One region of the Streptomyces thermocarboxydovorans genome, then DNA from elsewhere that is predicted to be linked to it. Evidence: riboswitches for the same ligand, from Rfam matches in the RefSeq annotation. Region 1 holds a riboswitch; the other holds the start of a gene.

Region 1 (7,134 bases):
TCCGCTGTCACTCTCACCTTCAGAGTGCTAACGCCCAATGATTAGCACTCGACCCATGCGAGTGCAAGCGCCCTCCAGGGTTCGGACAGGCTCCCGGCGGCGCTCGCAGGGGTGTCGCGCGCCCCGTATCCCCTGGTCCCGGCATGTCCGGAGGACGTGGTCCCGGCACGGCGAAGGGCCCGCACCCGGCGGGGTGCGAGCCCTTCGTCAGTGAACGATGCCTGCGGCTGGTAAGCGTTCAGGCGGTGACGCGAACCATGTCGGCCTGCGGGCCCTTCTGGCCCTGCGAGATCTCGAACTCGACCCGCTGGCCCTCTTCCAGGGTGCGGTAGCCGTCCATCTGGATCGCGCTGTAGTGGACGAAAACATCCGCACCACCGTCGACCGCGATGAAGCCGTACCCCTTCTCCGCGTTGAACCACTTGACGGTGCCCTGAGCCATGCCTAACTCCCCTATTACTGGCCCTTGCACAGATCCACACTTCGCGGATCCGGGTCAGACCTCACCCCCCAACGGTTGGGGGCGTGCGCCGGAACGCGTCGACCGCGGCTGAATGTATCTGTCCAACTGCCGTCTGCAACAGGTCAATCGGACGAGAAATCTGGACGACACCGGTCCGGAATGTGGCGAGAATTCACCCGAATTCAGGGCAAGTCGGGCCGTACAAATGCCGCAAAAGCCGCGAAAAGCGCCCGCACTTTGGCCATTTCCAGTCGGGCGTACGGCAGGAATTCAGGGTGCTCGATCGCTGGATCGGGAGCGCGTTCCCCAACTCTACCGCGCTCAACCCCATGGAATTGCCCCCTCCGCATCTCTCACGGAGGGGGCAACACGGTGAACGCTCGGTAATCGACGTTACCGAGGGTAATGTCCGGCGGGGATCAGCCGCCGGCGACGGCCGGGATGATGGACACGCCCGCACCGTCCGGGGTGGCGGTCTCAAGGCCCTGCTCGAAGCGGACGTCGTCGTCGTTGACGTAGACGTTGACGAACCGGCGCAGCTTGCCCTGGTCGTCCAGGACCCGGGCGGCGATCCCGGTGTGGTTCTTCTCCAGGTCCTCGATGACCTCGGCGAGGGTGGACCCCTCGGCCGTGACCTCGGCCTTGCCACCCGTGTAGGTGCGCAGGATGGTCGGGATGCGGACGGTGACGCTCATGGTGTGGACCTCCGGTCGACTGACGCCCCAGGGGCGCGGGGAACTGCGTGGCCGGCCCGCACCGGCCCGCAGACGTACGGCAGGCGGCGCTCAGGCGAGGCCGGCCTCGCGGAACGACTCCAGGCTGGGCCGGATCGTCGCGGTGAGCCCGGTACCGGCCACCGCGTCCAGCGTCTTCAGACCGTCACCGGTGTTGAGCACCACGGTGGTCTTCGACGGGTCCAGCACCCCGTTCTCGACGAGCTTGCGGGTGACGCCCACGGTCACCCCGCCGGCGGTCTCCGCGAAGATGCCCTCGGTGCGCGCCAGCACCTTGATCGCGTCGACGATCTGCTCGTCCGTCACGTCCTCCACCGCACCGCCGGTGCGGCGCGCGATGTCCAGGACGTACGGCCCGTCCGCCGGGTTGCCGATCGCCAGCGACTTGGCGATGGTGTCCGGCTTCTGCGGGCGCACCACGTCGTGCCCGGCCTTGAAGGCGGCCGACACCGGCGAGCAGCCCTCGGCCTGGGCACCGAAGATCTTGTAGGGCTTGTCCTCGACGAGGCCCAGCTTGATCAGTTCCTGCAGACCCTTGTCGATCTTGGTGAGCTGGGAGCCGGAGGCGATCGGCACCACGATCTGGTCCGGCAGCTGCCAGCCCAGCTGCTCGCAGATCTCGTAGGCGAGCGTCTTGGAGCCCTCGGCGTAGTACGGCCGCAGGTTGACGTTGACGAAGCCCCAGCCCTCGCCGGCCGGGTCGCCTATCAGCTCGGAGCAGAAGCGGTTCACATCGTCGTAGTTGCCCTCGATGCCGACCAGCTCGCCGCCGTAGACCGCCGCCATGACGACCTTGCCCTGCTCCAGGTCGTGCGGGATGAACACGCAGGAGCGGAAGCCGGCCCGGGCGGCTGCGGCACCCACCGCGCCGGCCAGGTTGCCGGTGGAGGAGCAGGACAGGGTGGTGAAGCCGAAGACGCGGGCCGCCTCCAGGGCCTGGGCGACCACCCGGTCCTTGAAGGAGTGCGTCGGGTTGCCGGAGTCGTCCTTGACGTACAGCCCGCCGGTGATGCCCAGCTCGCCCGCCAGGTTGTCGGCCTTGACCAGCTTGGTCCAGCCGGGGTTGAGGTTGGGCTTGTCCGCCACGTCGGCCGGAACGGGCAGCAGGGGCGCGTAGCGCCAGATGTTCGCGGGGCCCGCCTCGATGCGCTTGCGGAGCTGCTCGGTGTCGTAGGAGGAGAAGTCGTAGGCGACCTCGAGCGGGCCGAAACACTCCTCGCAGGCGAAGACCGGGCCGAGCGGGACGCGGTGGCCGCACTCGCGACAGCTCAGGGCCGCTGCGGGGCCGAGGTCCACAGTCCGGGCGGACGTGGTACCCGTGGAGTCCGTGGAGTCCGTGGAGCTTGCAACAGTCTGCACAGCCATATGAGGCGAGGCCCTTTCTCCTCATCTTCCTCACGACGCATCTCGCCGTGAGACGGATTTGGCACCTTCCCTAGCCGGGAGCCTCGCCACGTCCGTGTGACAAGAACCGACTGGAGGGTTGCCGGGGCTTCATCGGGCCGTGTCCCTCTGCCCCTCTGGATGAGCGGTGTTCAGTTGTCCGCGCGGCGACCCCGGCATGCGATGGTCACGCGCGTTGTTCAAGACTGTAACCGACAGCCAGGACACTTGAGACAGCTGTCCGAACCGCGAGATGGATCACGACCAGTGAGGAGCCGCCGACCGTGCTGGAAGAAGTCGAGCGCTGGCTGATCGACCGCTCCTGGTCCGTGACCGACCGCCCGCTGCACCGGATCCTGGCCGCCAAGCGGGCCACCGGGCAGACGGTGAGCGTGGTGCTGCCCGCGCTGAACGAGGAGGAGACGGTCGGCGACATCGTGTCCGTCATCCGGGACGAGCTGCTGCTGAAGGCACCCCTGGTGGACGAGATCGTGGTGGTGGACTCCGGTTCCACCGACCGCACCTCGGAGGTGGCCGCGGCTGCGGGGGCGCGGGTGGTGCACCGGGACGAGATCCTGCCCCGGCTGCCCGCCGTCCCCGGCAAGGGCGAGGTGCTGTGGCGCTCGCTGCTGGTCACCCGCGGCGACATCGTCTGCTTCGTCGACGCCGACCTGCGCGACTTCTCCGCCGACTTCGTCACCGGCATCGTCGGCCCGCTGCTCACCGAGCCGGACGTGCACTTCGTGAAGGCGATGTACGACCGGCCGCTGGGCGCCGCCGCCGGGCAGGGCGGGCGGGTGACGGAGCTGATGGCCCGGCCGCTGCTCAACATGCACTGGCCGCGGCTGGCCGGCTTCGTGCAGCCGCTGGGCGGCGAGTACGCGGCCCGCCGCTCACTGCTGGAGCGGCTGCCCTTCCCGGTCGGCTACGGCGTGGAGCTGGGCCTGCTCATCGACGCCCTGCACCTGGTGGGCCTCAACGCCCTGGCGCAGGTGGACGTGGGAGTGCGCAGGCACCGCCACCAGGACGGGCAGGCGCTCGGCCGGATGTCCGCCGCGGTCTACCGCACCGCCCAGCTGAGGCTGGCCCGCGGGCATCTGATCCGCCCCGCGCTGACCCAGTTCGAGCGGTCCGGGAACACCTTCGAGCCGCGCACCTACTCGGTGGACACCGAGGAGCGGCCGCCCATGGCGGAGATCGCGGAGTACCAGGAGCGCCGGGTCGCCTGAGAATCAGCGTGACATTCGTATACGGCCGGGCTCTACGTTTGATTGTCCGAGGGCCGGGCTAGGTTGAGCTTTATGGCTTCGACGTTCGGTGCAGCTCAGGTGCTGGTGGCCTCGAATCGGGGGCCGGTTTCCTACGTGAAGGACGACGACGGCTCCATGCGCGCCAAACGGGGCGGCGGCGGGCTGGTCTCCGGGCTGTCGGCGATCGGACCGGACGCGGGTGCGCTGTGGGTGTGCTCGGCGCTGTCCGACGGCGACCGCGAGGCCGTGCGCCGCGGGATCGGCGAGGACGGCGTGCGGATGCTGGACATCCCGGCCGAGGTGCACGCGGACGCCTACAACGGGATCGCCAACTCGGTGCTGTGGTTCGTGCACCACATGCTGTACCAGACGCCGCTTGAGCCGGTGTTCGACGCGGAGTTCCGCCGGCAGTGGGCCTCCTACGAGACCTACAACCGGGCGTTCGCCGAGGCGCTGGCCGAGGAGGCGGCGCAGGGCGCGGCCGTGCTGGTGCAGGACTACCACCTGACGCTGGTGCCGGGCATGCTGCGCGAGCTCCGCCCCGACCTGCGGATCGGGCACTTCTCGCACACCCCGTGGGCGCCGCCGGAGTACTTCCGGATGCTGCCCGACGACGTCGCCCAGCAGGTGCTGCGCGGCATGCTGGGCGCGGAGCGGCTCGGCTTCCTCACCCGCCGCTGGGCGGACGCCTTCACCGCCTGCTGCGAGCACTTCACGGGCGGCCTCGGCGACACCCGGATCGGCGTGCACGGCCTGGGCGCCGACCCCGACTTCCTGCGGGAGCGCGCCCACCGGGAGGACGTCGAGGAGCGCATGGCCGAGCTGCGGCGCGAGATCGGCGAGGGCCGCCGCGCCATCGTGCGGGTGGACCGCACCGAGCTGTCGAAGAACATCGTGCGCGGTCTGCTCGCCTACCGGCAGCTGCTCGCGGACCACCCGGAGTGGCACGAGCGGGTGGTGCACGTCGCCTTCGCCTACCCCTCCCGGCAGGATCTCGCCGTCTACCGCGACTACACCGCCCAGGTGCAGCGGGTCGCCGAGGAGATCAACGAGGAGTTCGGAACGGAGGGCTGGCGCCCGGTCGTGCTGCACGTCAAGGACGACTTCGCCCGCTCGCTGGCCGCCTACCGGCTGGCGGACGTGGGGCTGATCAACCCGATCCGCGACGGGATGAACCTGGTCGCCAAGGAGATCCCGGTCCTCTCCGACCAGGGTGCCGCCCTGGTGCTGTCCCGTGAGGCGGGCGCCCACGAGGAGATGGGCGAGGACGCGATCACGGTCAACCCCTACGACATCTCCGCCACGGCCGAGGCCCTGCACGAGGCGCTGACGCTGTCCCCGGCGGACCGCGCGGAACGCTGCAAGCGTCTCGCCGCGGCCGCCACCGCCCTGCCCCCGGCCAAGTGGTTCCTGGACCAGCTGAACGCGCTGCGGGAGGGCTCGTGAACCACGACGCGGCCGGCCGCCGCTCCGGCTCCCCGGACGGCTCCGTCCCGGAGCCCGTCACCCGGGCCGGGCGCGAGGGCCTTCAGGCGCTGCTGGCGCGGCCGGGGAAGGCACTGATCGGGCTGGACTTCGACGGGACGCTCGCGCCGATCGTGGCCGACCCGGAGCAGGCGCGGGCCCACTCCGAGGCCGTGCCGGCGCTGGCCGCGCTGGCGCCGAAGGTGGCCTCCGTGGCCGTGATCACCGGGCGGCCGCCCGAGGTGGCGGTGCGCCTCGGGGGCTTCGCGGGCGTGAGCGGCCTGGAGCACCTGGTCGTCCTCGGGCACTACGGTGCCGAACGCTGGGACGCCCGCACCGGCGAGCTCACCGCTCCCCCGCCGCACCCCGGGGTGGCGGGGGCCCGTGCCGAGCTGGCGGGGCTGCTGGACGGGACGGGCGCCGCGCAGGGGGCCTGGATCGAGGAGAAGGGGCGCGCGGTGGCGGTGCACACGCGGCGGGCCGCCGACCCCCAGGCCGCGTTCGAGGCGCTGCGGGAGCCGCTGAGCGAGCTGGCCGCGCGGCACGGGCTGATCGTCGAGCCCGGCCGGATGGTGCTGGAGCTCCGCCCGCCGGGCATGGACAAGGGCGTCGCCCTGCTGGAGTACGCCCGCGAGATCGGCGCCGGCTGCGTCCTCTACGCCGGTGACGACCTGGGCGATCTGCCGGCCTTCTCCGCGGTGGACGAGCTGCGCTCGGACGGTGTGCCCGGCCTGCTGGTGTGCAGCGGCAGCGACGAGGTGACCGAGCTGCGGGAGCGCGCGGACCTGGTGGTCGACGGCCCCGAGGGGGTCGTGGGGCTGCTGCGGGCGCTCGCACAGCGGATCGGCTGAGCGGATCGGCTGAGCGGATCGGCTGAACTCCGGTCGCCTGAGTTCCGGCCGACCCCGCTGCCAGCGCCGGTTCGGGGCCAGGTCAGCGCTCGGCGCGCCGCCGTTCCCGCACCCGGCGCAGGCGGTTCACCGTCACCGGGTCGTGGGCCAGGGCGCGCGGGTCGTCGAGGAGGGCGTTGAGGAGCTGGTAGTAGCGCACGGGGGACAGACCCAGCTCCTCGCGTATCGCGCGTTCCTTGGCGCCGGGGCCGGAGAAGCCGCGGCGTTCCAGCGCGAGGATGCTGCGCTCGCGGCTGCCCAGGCCGCCGGCCGTCGGTTCCTCGTCCATGCCCGCACCGTAGCCCCTGCCACCGACATCGCACGGCCCCGGGCCGGGCGGCGACCGGACGAAGGTACGGGCGGCGGCCTCCCTGCCGGCTACTGCCCGCTGCCGGCCCGGCTCGCCGTCACCTGGAGGCTGCTCAGCACGGACTGCGGGTCGCCGTCCGGGGCGACCGCCTTGCCGATCTGCTTCTTCACGGCCGCGTTGACCGCCGCCCAGGCGCGGTCGCCGACCGGGTACAGCTCGGAGGTCACCAGCTGCTCCAGGAACGGCTTGAGGTGCTTGTCCTGCTCGGCCTCGGCCATCGTCCGGGACGCGGAGGAGGTCACCGGCAGCAGGTTGTAGTCGCGGGAGAAGGCGAGCACCTGCTCCTCGCCGTAGACGAAGTCGAGGAAGTCACCGATCTCCTCGCGGTGGCCGTGCTTCTTGAAGGCCATCATCCAGTCGGCGACGCCGAGGGTGGCGGAGCTGCGGCCGTCCTTGCCCGGGGTGGGCACCATGCCGTACTCGACGCCGTTCTTCTCGGCCATCGCCATCAGGGAGGGGTGGCCGTTGAGCATGCCGACGTCGCCCGCGGCGAACGCCTTGAAGGCGTCGGCCCGGTTCAGCTTGCCCGGCGGGACGGGTCCGGTCAGGCCCTTGCCGACCAGCTCGTCCTTCAGCCAGG
Region 2 (7,134 bases), on a different contig from region 1:
CATGAAAATCGGCCTGGGCTCCGGTACGACCGCGCACTGGTTCGTCCGAGCACTCGGTGCCGCCGTCTCCGAAGGGCTCGACGTCGTAGGAGTCCCCACCTCGACCGGCACCCGCGATCTGGCCATCGAGGTGGGTGTCCCACTGACCATGCTGGCCGAGGTCGACAGGCTCGACATCACCATCGACGGCGCCGACGAGATCGACCACGACGGGGCCATGATCAAGGGAGGGGGCGGGTGCCTGCTGTGGGAACGCATCGTCGCCGACGCGTCCGACAAGATGGTGGCAGTCGTGGATGGCACCAAGGTGGTCGACACACTCGGCGCGTTCCCGCTCCCCATCGAGGTGATCCCGTTCGCCTGGGAATCAACCCAACGCTCCATCGCCCGGCTCCTGACCCGCCTCGGCTATCCAGAACCTGACCTTCGGCTCCGCACCAGCAACGGCGAGACCGTGATCACCGACAGTGGCAACTACCTGATCGATGCGCATCTGCAGGCCATCAAGGACCCGATCGCACTGGATGGCCGGCTCAACTGGATTCCGGGGGTAGTGGAGAACGGCCTGTTCACCGGCGTAGCCGATGAGATGATCATCGGTTCGGCCTCCGGCGAGTACGAGATCCGTGATGTCCACTCGGCACCGTCTGCCCGGCCCTTGATCACTTCCCGGGAGGGGAAATGAACGGCCTCTTCGTAGAGTCGGGGCGCCGTCTCCCGCGTGAAGTCGACCAGCGTCCACATCGACCGCGCCTGACCGCATCCTCCCTGAGCCTGGGCCGTTTCCCGTGCGTGAGAAGTGACCCGTTGCTGTTGCGAGCCCGTGCTCGTTCAGCGTGAACCCGTGCTCGTACAGCGTGAACGGGATACGTCCCATGTCTCCGGCCGTCCGTCGGCGACGCGCCGGCCGCGGCGGCGAGCTCCAGCTCACCGACGCCCTGCCTACGCTGGCCGACACCCGGAGCCTGGGCGGGCCCGTGCACGGCGTCGTCACCCAGGCCGCCGCAACGACACCGGGGTCCGTGTCGACTGTCTGCGTGCCCTTGTCAGACTCGCACGCGAACGCGAAGATCGGGACCGGACTTCCGGACCAGGCTTCGCAGTCATGTCACGAGGGGATGGAGCGCTTTGAGCAGTGTCGAACAGGCCGCCGCGTCGGCCATGCCCGCCCCCTCGGGCCACGGCCCGGCGGCCGCCCCGGAAGCCCACGGCGCCGGGACGTCGGCGGCCGCCGCCGAGGACCCGATCTGGTCGGTCCCCGAGCACCTTGCGGACATCCTCGCCCACATCCGCCCGCTGGAGCCCCTCGAGCTGCGCCTCCTCGACGCCCAGGGCTGTGTCCTCGCCGAGGACGTCACGGTCCCGGTCGCGCTGCCGCCGTTCGACAACAGCTCCATGGACGGCTACGCGGTGCGTTCCGCCGACGTCGAGGGCGCCTCGGAGCACCGCCCGGCCGTGCTGACCGTCATCGGGGACGTCGCCGCCGGCAGCGGTGAGCTGCCCGCCGTTCGCCCTGGCGAGGCCGCCCGCATCATGACCGGTGCCCCGCTGCCGCCCGGCGCCGACGCCGTCGTCCCGGTCGAGTGGACCGACGGCGGTACGGGACGGGGGCCCGCCACCACCATGCGCGCCCACTCCTCCGCTCCCGAGGGCGCCGGCGGCGAGGTCCGGGTCTACCGCCCCGCCCGGGCCGGACGACACATCCGCCTCCGCGGCAGCGACGTGCAGGCCGGAGACCTCGCCCTGGAAGCCGGTACGGTCCTCGGCCCATCCCGGATCGGACTGCTCGCGGCCATCGGCCGCAGCACCGTCACGGTCCGGCCGCGCCCGCGCGTGGTCGTCATCTCCACCGGCAGCGAGCTCGTCCAGCCCGGCGAGGAGCTGACCCCCGGCCGCATCCATGACTCCAACAGCTTCGCGCTCACCGCCGCGGCCCGGGACGCCGGAGCCATCGCCTACCGCGCCGGGGCCGTGGCCGACGACGCCGAGAGCCTGCGTGCCGCCCTGGAGGAGCAGCTGGCCCACGCCGACCTCATCGTCACCAGCGGCGGCGTCAGCGTCGGCGCGTACGACGTGGTGAAGGAAACGTTGTCGCGGTTCGGGGGAGGGGCGCACGACGGGGACGACAGGGACGACGCCGGCGGACCGCACGGCAGCTCCTCCGCCGCGGAAGGCGGCCGGGTCGAGTTCCGCAGGCTCGCCATGCAGCCCGGCAAGCCGCAGGGCTTCGGCCGTATCGGCCCCGACCGCACCCCGCTGCTCGCCCTCCCCGGCAACCCGGTCAGCGCGTATGTCTCCTTCGAGCTGTTCGTCCGCCCCGCGATCCGGGCCCTCATGGGGCTCGAGCCCCATGAGCGCAGGGTGGTCCGGGCCCGTCTCGAGGTCGGCGAGCCGCTGACCTCGCCGGCCGGCAAGCGGCAGTTCCTGCGCGGCAGGTACGAGCCGCCCACCCAGGAGGGGACGGCCGGCGGTGTCGCTCCGGTCGGCGGGGCCGGGTCGCACCTGGTCGCCGCCCTGGCCCATGCGGACGCGTTGATCGTGATTCCCGAGGACACCACCGAGGTCGAGCCGGGTGCCGAGCTGGACGTCGTCCTGCTCGGTTGATCGTCCTCGGCCGAGCCTTCGTCGGGCCGGCCCGGGACCTCCGGGGTCCGTGGATCGGCCCTGGGCTGCCGTCTTTCCGCGGTGCCGGTACCGTTTTCCGCGGTGCCGGTACCGTGTCTGCCCACGCAGACCACTGGGAGCATCGTCAGCCATGAGCACGCAGCGTCACCTCACGCATCTCGACGACGCGGGTGCCGCCTGCATGGTCGACGTCTCGGACAAGGACGTCACCGCGCGCACCGCGCGCGAGCGGGCGGGTCCTGGTCTCCCTGCACGTCGTCGAACTGTTGCGCGGAGAGGGCGTTCCCAAGGGCGATGCCCTCGCCACGGCCCGGATCGCGGGAATCATGGGTGCCAAGCGCGCCCCGGATCTGATTCCGCTGTGTCATCCGCTCGCCGTCTCCGGGGTGAGGGTGGACCTCTCGGTGGCCGACGACGCCGTCGAGATCGAGGCCACCGTCAAGACCACCGATCGCACGGGCGTCGAGATGGAGGCGCTGACCGCCGTCACCGTCGCCGCCCTGACCGTGATCGACATGGTGAAGGCCGTCGACAAGGCCGCGGTCATCACGGATGTGCGGGTCGAGGAGAAGACCGGAGGCAAGTCCGGGGACTGGAGCCGTACGTCGTGACCCCCGTCCCCTACCGGGCCTTCGTCGTCACCGCCGCCAACCTGTGGGGTGCCAGAACACGGCTCCCTGCGACAACCTGCGTGTACTGCCCGCCCTCGAAGGGCTGCTCGTTCATGACCTTTTCGATCGAGAGGTCGAACCGACACGACGGGTTCTTCCGGACCAGGCGCAGGATCAGGATGCGGATCGAGCGAACGGTGGGCGGGCGGCCCGGCCTCTTCGGTCGGCAGGTGCGGGCGTGGCGCCGCTTGAGCAGGTCGCGGTGCCATCGCAGCACGGTGTCGGGCTGGACCAGCAACCGGGGCCCGCGCAGAACCCGGCGCGGCAGCGGCACCAGCAGAGCGGCGAGGAAGGCTCGGTCTTCCGAGGCGAACTTCACCCGGTCCTCCCCGAGCTGCCGCTCAAGGACCATGATCTGGTGACACAGGGCGAGAATCTCCGCGTCCTTGTCGCGGTTGCTCATTGGTAGCAGACACAGCGCCGCGAACGCGTTGGTGACGGTCAGGTAGGCGAGACGAAGCAACACTAGTGCTCATCCTGCCGCACCGAACAAGCCCCTGAGCTGCATGGATGACATTCTCGGCAGGCGCACAGTTCCGGCCGCACGAGTGCGACGTAGAGGGTCTCGCGGGTGCCCCACCCGGCGGAGAACGTCCAGCCGGTCCACGGGTGTTCATCTCTGGCCGGGGTGAGCAGCTGGGCGCTGACCCGGCCCGCGGTGCCCGGAGCGTCGTGCTGCGGCCGACGTAGCGTAGGCGCCCGTCGGCGCCGTACCGGCCGAGCAGCAGGGTGCGGGGAGATGCCGGGGATCCGGTGACCGCCCCGTCGATCGCGTCCTCGGTCTCTCGCACCTTGTACTTGCGCCACCTCCACACCGACGGCTCGTACGGGCCGTTCAGCTGCTTGAAGAGGACGCCTTCCACGCCGGTTACCTCTGCCGTGTTGGGCTGTCCCGGCCCGTTGGTGGTGGTGCTGTCCCATGAGCCCGCACCCGTATGGACTCAGGCGGCAGATGCTCGCTCTGCGCCCTTCGGCTGGACGGAAACAACAGGGCGCAGGGCACCGCAGCCTGGGGCCGTTAGTCGGTCACAGCTCGGTAAGAGGAACATGGCAGCGTGTCCAGTGGACGCTCCAGTCGCCGTCGAGCGGGGTGTAGCCGGCCTCCCGCATCCGTTCCGTCGCCTGTTCCAGGTGGCTCCGCAGTTCTTCGAGACTGCCGCTGCCCAGCTCCTTGCTGCCAGCGTCCAGCTGGAGGTACATGACGTGGTCCTCTCCCCGGTGCTCCGCACTGAACTCGACGGTGTAATAGCCGTTGCTGCCCCGGCTGTAGATGGACACGTAGTGCTGCGTGATCTCGTCCGGATCGAAGCCGTACTGTTCGAACACTTCAAGGATCTCGTACGGCGGGTCCGTGACGTCGCATGAGCTGCACCGCCACTGGATCTGCCATGGACCGTCCGGGGCCCACCCCTCCCTTTCCGGCCTTGCCTGGGCGAGTTCGGTGAGGGTGGTGAGCGTTTCGAACCAATCTCCTTCGGTGTACGCGGTGATGTCGCCGCCCAGGTGATAGGCCGACTCCTTCCCCGTTCCTTCGGCGAAGTCGTCCACGACCGTCAGAACGCAGCCGGTGTCCTCCTGGTACTCCACCTTCGCGTACCGCCGCTTGTCCTCCTCGTCTCCCCGGCGGATGCCGGGCATGCCGGCACCCGTCCGGGCATCTGTTCCGTCGGCCTCCTCGCCTTCCGCAGACACCGCGTCCGGCTCCCGAGGCCGGACGGGTGCGCGCCGGTGAGGGTTGAGGCAGACCGACTCCAACCGGGCCTTTCCGATACGGCTGCTGATCAGTGATCCGGGAACATTCTCCCCCTGGCTGACAGCACGTGCCTGAAGGGGGCGGTCCGAGCTGCGGTAGAAGGCGACGTCGAATCCGCTGTCGAGCCACTGGTCCAAGATCTCGTCAGTTCCAGGCCGGCCGGAGCCGCTCGCCTCGGCCGTGCAGAACAGCGCCCGGGCAGCGTCAAGGCCGATGGTCACCAGGCCCGCGCAGCCCGGCTCTGCGACTGCGGACATGGCGGGTCCGGGCGTCGGCTCAGGCTTCTGGTCCTGCCGCCCCGTCGGCAATTCGGGGATCGCGTCGGAAACGGGCATGGGCGGCCAACCCTCCGGAGTCGATGGACCCCGGCAGTGCACACCCGCACCCCGGTGATCTGCGGTTTCCCAACGCACCGCGCGCTGGGCCGGTCGTCACCCGGGGCATCCGCGGCGAGCGGGATGTCGTCCAGCAAGCCGGGGCTTGACGCTGAAACTCGTGACCGGGCGCGAAAGTAACATCCGTCCGGATCTTGCACAATGTGATCCACAACGCTTTGCCCCTTGACCGGTGGTGTGGCATCGTTCCGCTCGGTCACGACGCCGATCGCGCCGAGGACCGACTCCCACGGCCCTGTGGGAGCGAGCACCGATCTCCCTGCCGGTGGGTAAGGGGGTCCTTCGTCCCCAGGAGGCCCTCATGCAGGTCACTGACGCTGCGACCACACCCCCGAACTGGGACCCCTACCGGTGGACGGTCGTCGACATCCGATTCCCGGACCGAACAGTACGGATCAAACCGCGTCCGCGAGGCACGACCGAGGGCCCTTTCCCTAAACTCCCGGAACCCGCCGGCACCGCCGCCCTCCACGTCGTCACGGCGTGCGACCCCCACGGCCGTCCCACCCTTGCCGAAGACGACGCCCACGCCCAGGCCCGGCTCCTCGATGAGCTCGACCGGCGAGGGCTCGCGTGGTGGCCCACAGCGGGAGGCAATGCGCACGGCACGCACATCGAGCAGAGCGTCGCCATCGCCGGCCTGAACGACTCGGCGGCGCGTGAACTGGGGCGGTGCTCCGGCCAGGACCGGTCTTCGCCTGGACCTCCGGCGCCTGGCGTCTGCTGCCCTGAGACTGCGACGCGACGGACATAGGCGCGGTCCTCGTGCATGACGCTGTTGCGACCATCCCCGCGGGTGCGGGGAGCAGACGAAGGGCGCCTGGAAGGGCTCCCGCACGTCCTCGTACAGCACCTCCGCCCGCCGGGCCACAGACAACGCCGGTCAGTCCGCCCGTCTGAGCAGCGCCCGCGCCATCGAAGGACAGCACACGTCCATCGCTGCGTGATACACACGCACTCCCTGCGTGCGGGCCGTCCAACTCGACATCCGGGTTCGGCGACCCGTGCCATACCCCTGAACAGCAACCACCTCGAGCCAGGAGGGGCCCATGGCCACGAACCGACAGATGAGCCGCGCCGACTACGAAACCATCTCCGCGGCCATCGCTGAATCCGACGACCAGGACTTCCACGCCCGCCGAAACATCGCCTTCAACCTCGCCGACGCCCTCACCGGCACCTCGGACCGCTTCGACCCCGTGCTCTGGCTGACCCAGTGCGATATCGGGCCAGTCTCCCCGGCCGACGTGGCGGGCTGGACGAAGCGCCTGGAACTGCGCGTCATCTCCATCGGCAAGCGGCGCCGCAACAGCCTCAACATGGGCTACACCAAGACCGAGCAGTACATCGACGCCGACGACAACCCCCTGCACCTGGAGCGAGAGTAGGGACCATCCCCGCGGCTCCGACCGGCCGTTGCCGCACGGTCCAGAAGGGTTGTTCCTCGACCCCCGATCTGAGCTACGCCGAGTGCTGCGACCGCACGGAACGCCCTGGCGCTCCGCGCAGCAGGGGGAACTCGCGTGGACCGCGTACCGGGCCGAGCGCCGACGCCGTGGGGAAACCGACGAGGGCCCCCTTCGAGGCATACAACCCATTCCGCCAAGGCGGCCACTGACCAGTGAGGCCGAAGCGTTCAGGAAACCGAACGCCATAGCGGCTGCTCGGACACTCCTCCAAACACCACATG

The links. Region 1 has a riboswitch for S-adenosylmethionine ahead of thrC (threonine synthase). Riboswitches for the same ligand answer to the same signal wherever they lie in the genome.
Region 2: linked by a shared signal. The riboswitch ahead of ABD198_RS24745 (hypothetical protein) and the one ahead of thrC (threonine synthase) in region 1 are both predicted to bind S-adenosylmethionine.

The regions. Positions count from the first base shown of each region.
Region 1 is NZ_BAAAGU010000013.1:105,901-113,034, forward strand. It holds gene ABD198_RS08585 (cold-shock protein) at 239-442, opposite strand; gene ABD198_RS08590 (MoaD/ThiS family protein) at 883-1,158, opposite strand; gene thrC (threonine synthase) at 1,249-2,562, opposite strand; SAM riboswitch class I at 2,581-2,728, opposite strand; gene ABD198_RS08600 (glucosyl-3-phosphoglycerate synthase) at 2,865-3,809, shown strand; gene ABD198_RS08605 (alpha,alpha-trehalose-phosphate synthase (UDP-forming)) at 3,882-5,276, shown strand; gene otsB (trehalose-phosphatase) at 5,273-6,145, shown strand; gene ABD198_RS08615 (DUF3263 domain-containing protein) at 6,228-6,473, opposite strand; gene ABD198_RS08620 (extracellular solute-binding protein) at 6,563-7,134, opposite strand, start outside.
Region 2 is NZ_BAAAGU010000059.1:32,459-39,592, forward strand. It holds gene rpiA (ribose-5-phosphate isomerase RpiA) at 1-685, shown strand, start outside; partial or broken gene ABD198_RS24725 (UTP--glucose-1-phosphate uridylyltransferase) at 879-1,113, shown strand; gene glp (molybdotransferase-like divisome protein Glp) at 1,162-2,604, shown strand; partial or broken gene moaC (cyclic pyranopterin monophosphate synthase MoaC) at 2,756-3,236, shown strand; gene ABD198_RS24740 (hypothetical protein) at 3,247-3,762, opposite strand; gene ABD198_RS24745 (hypothetical protein) at 4,323-5,384, opposite strand; SAM riboswitch class IV at 5,441-5,550, opposite strand; gene ABD198_RS30790 (DUF3293 domain-containing protein) at 5,746-6,198, shown strand; gene ABD198_RS24750 (hypothetical protein) at 6,494-6,832, shown strand.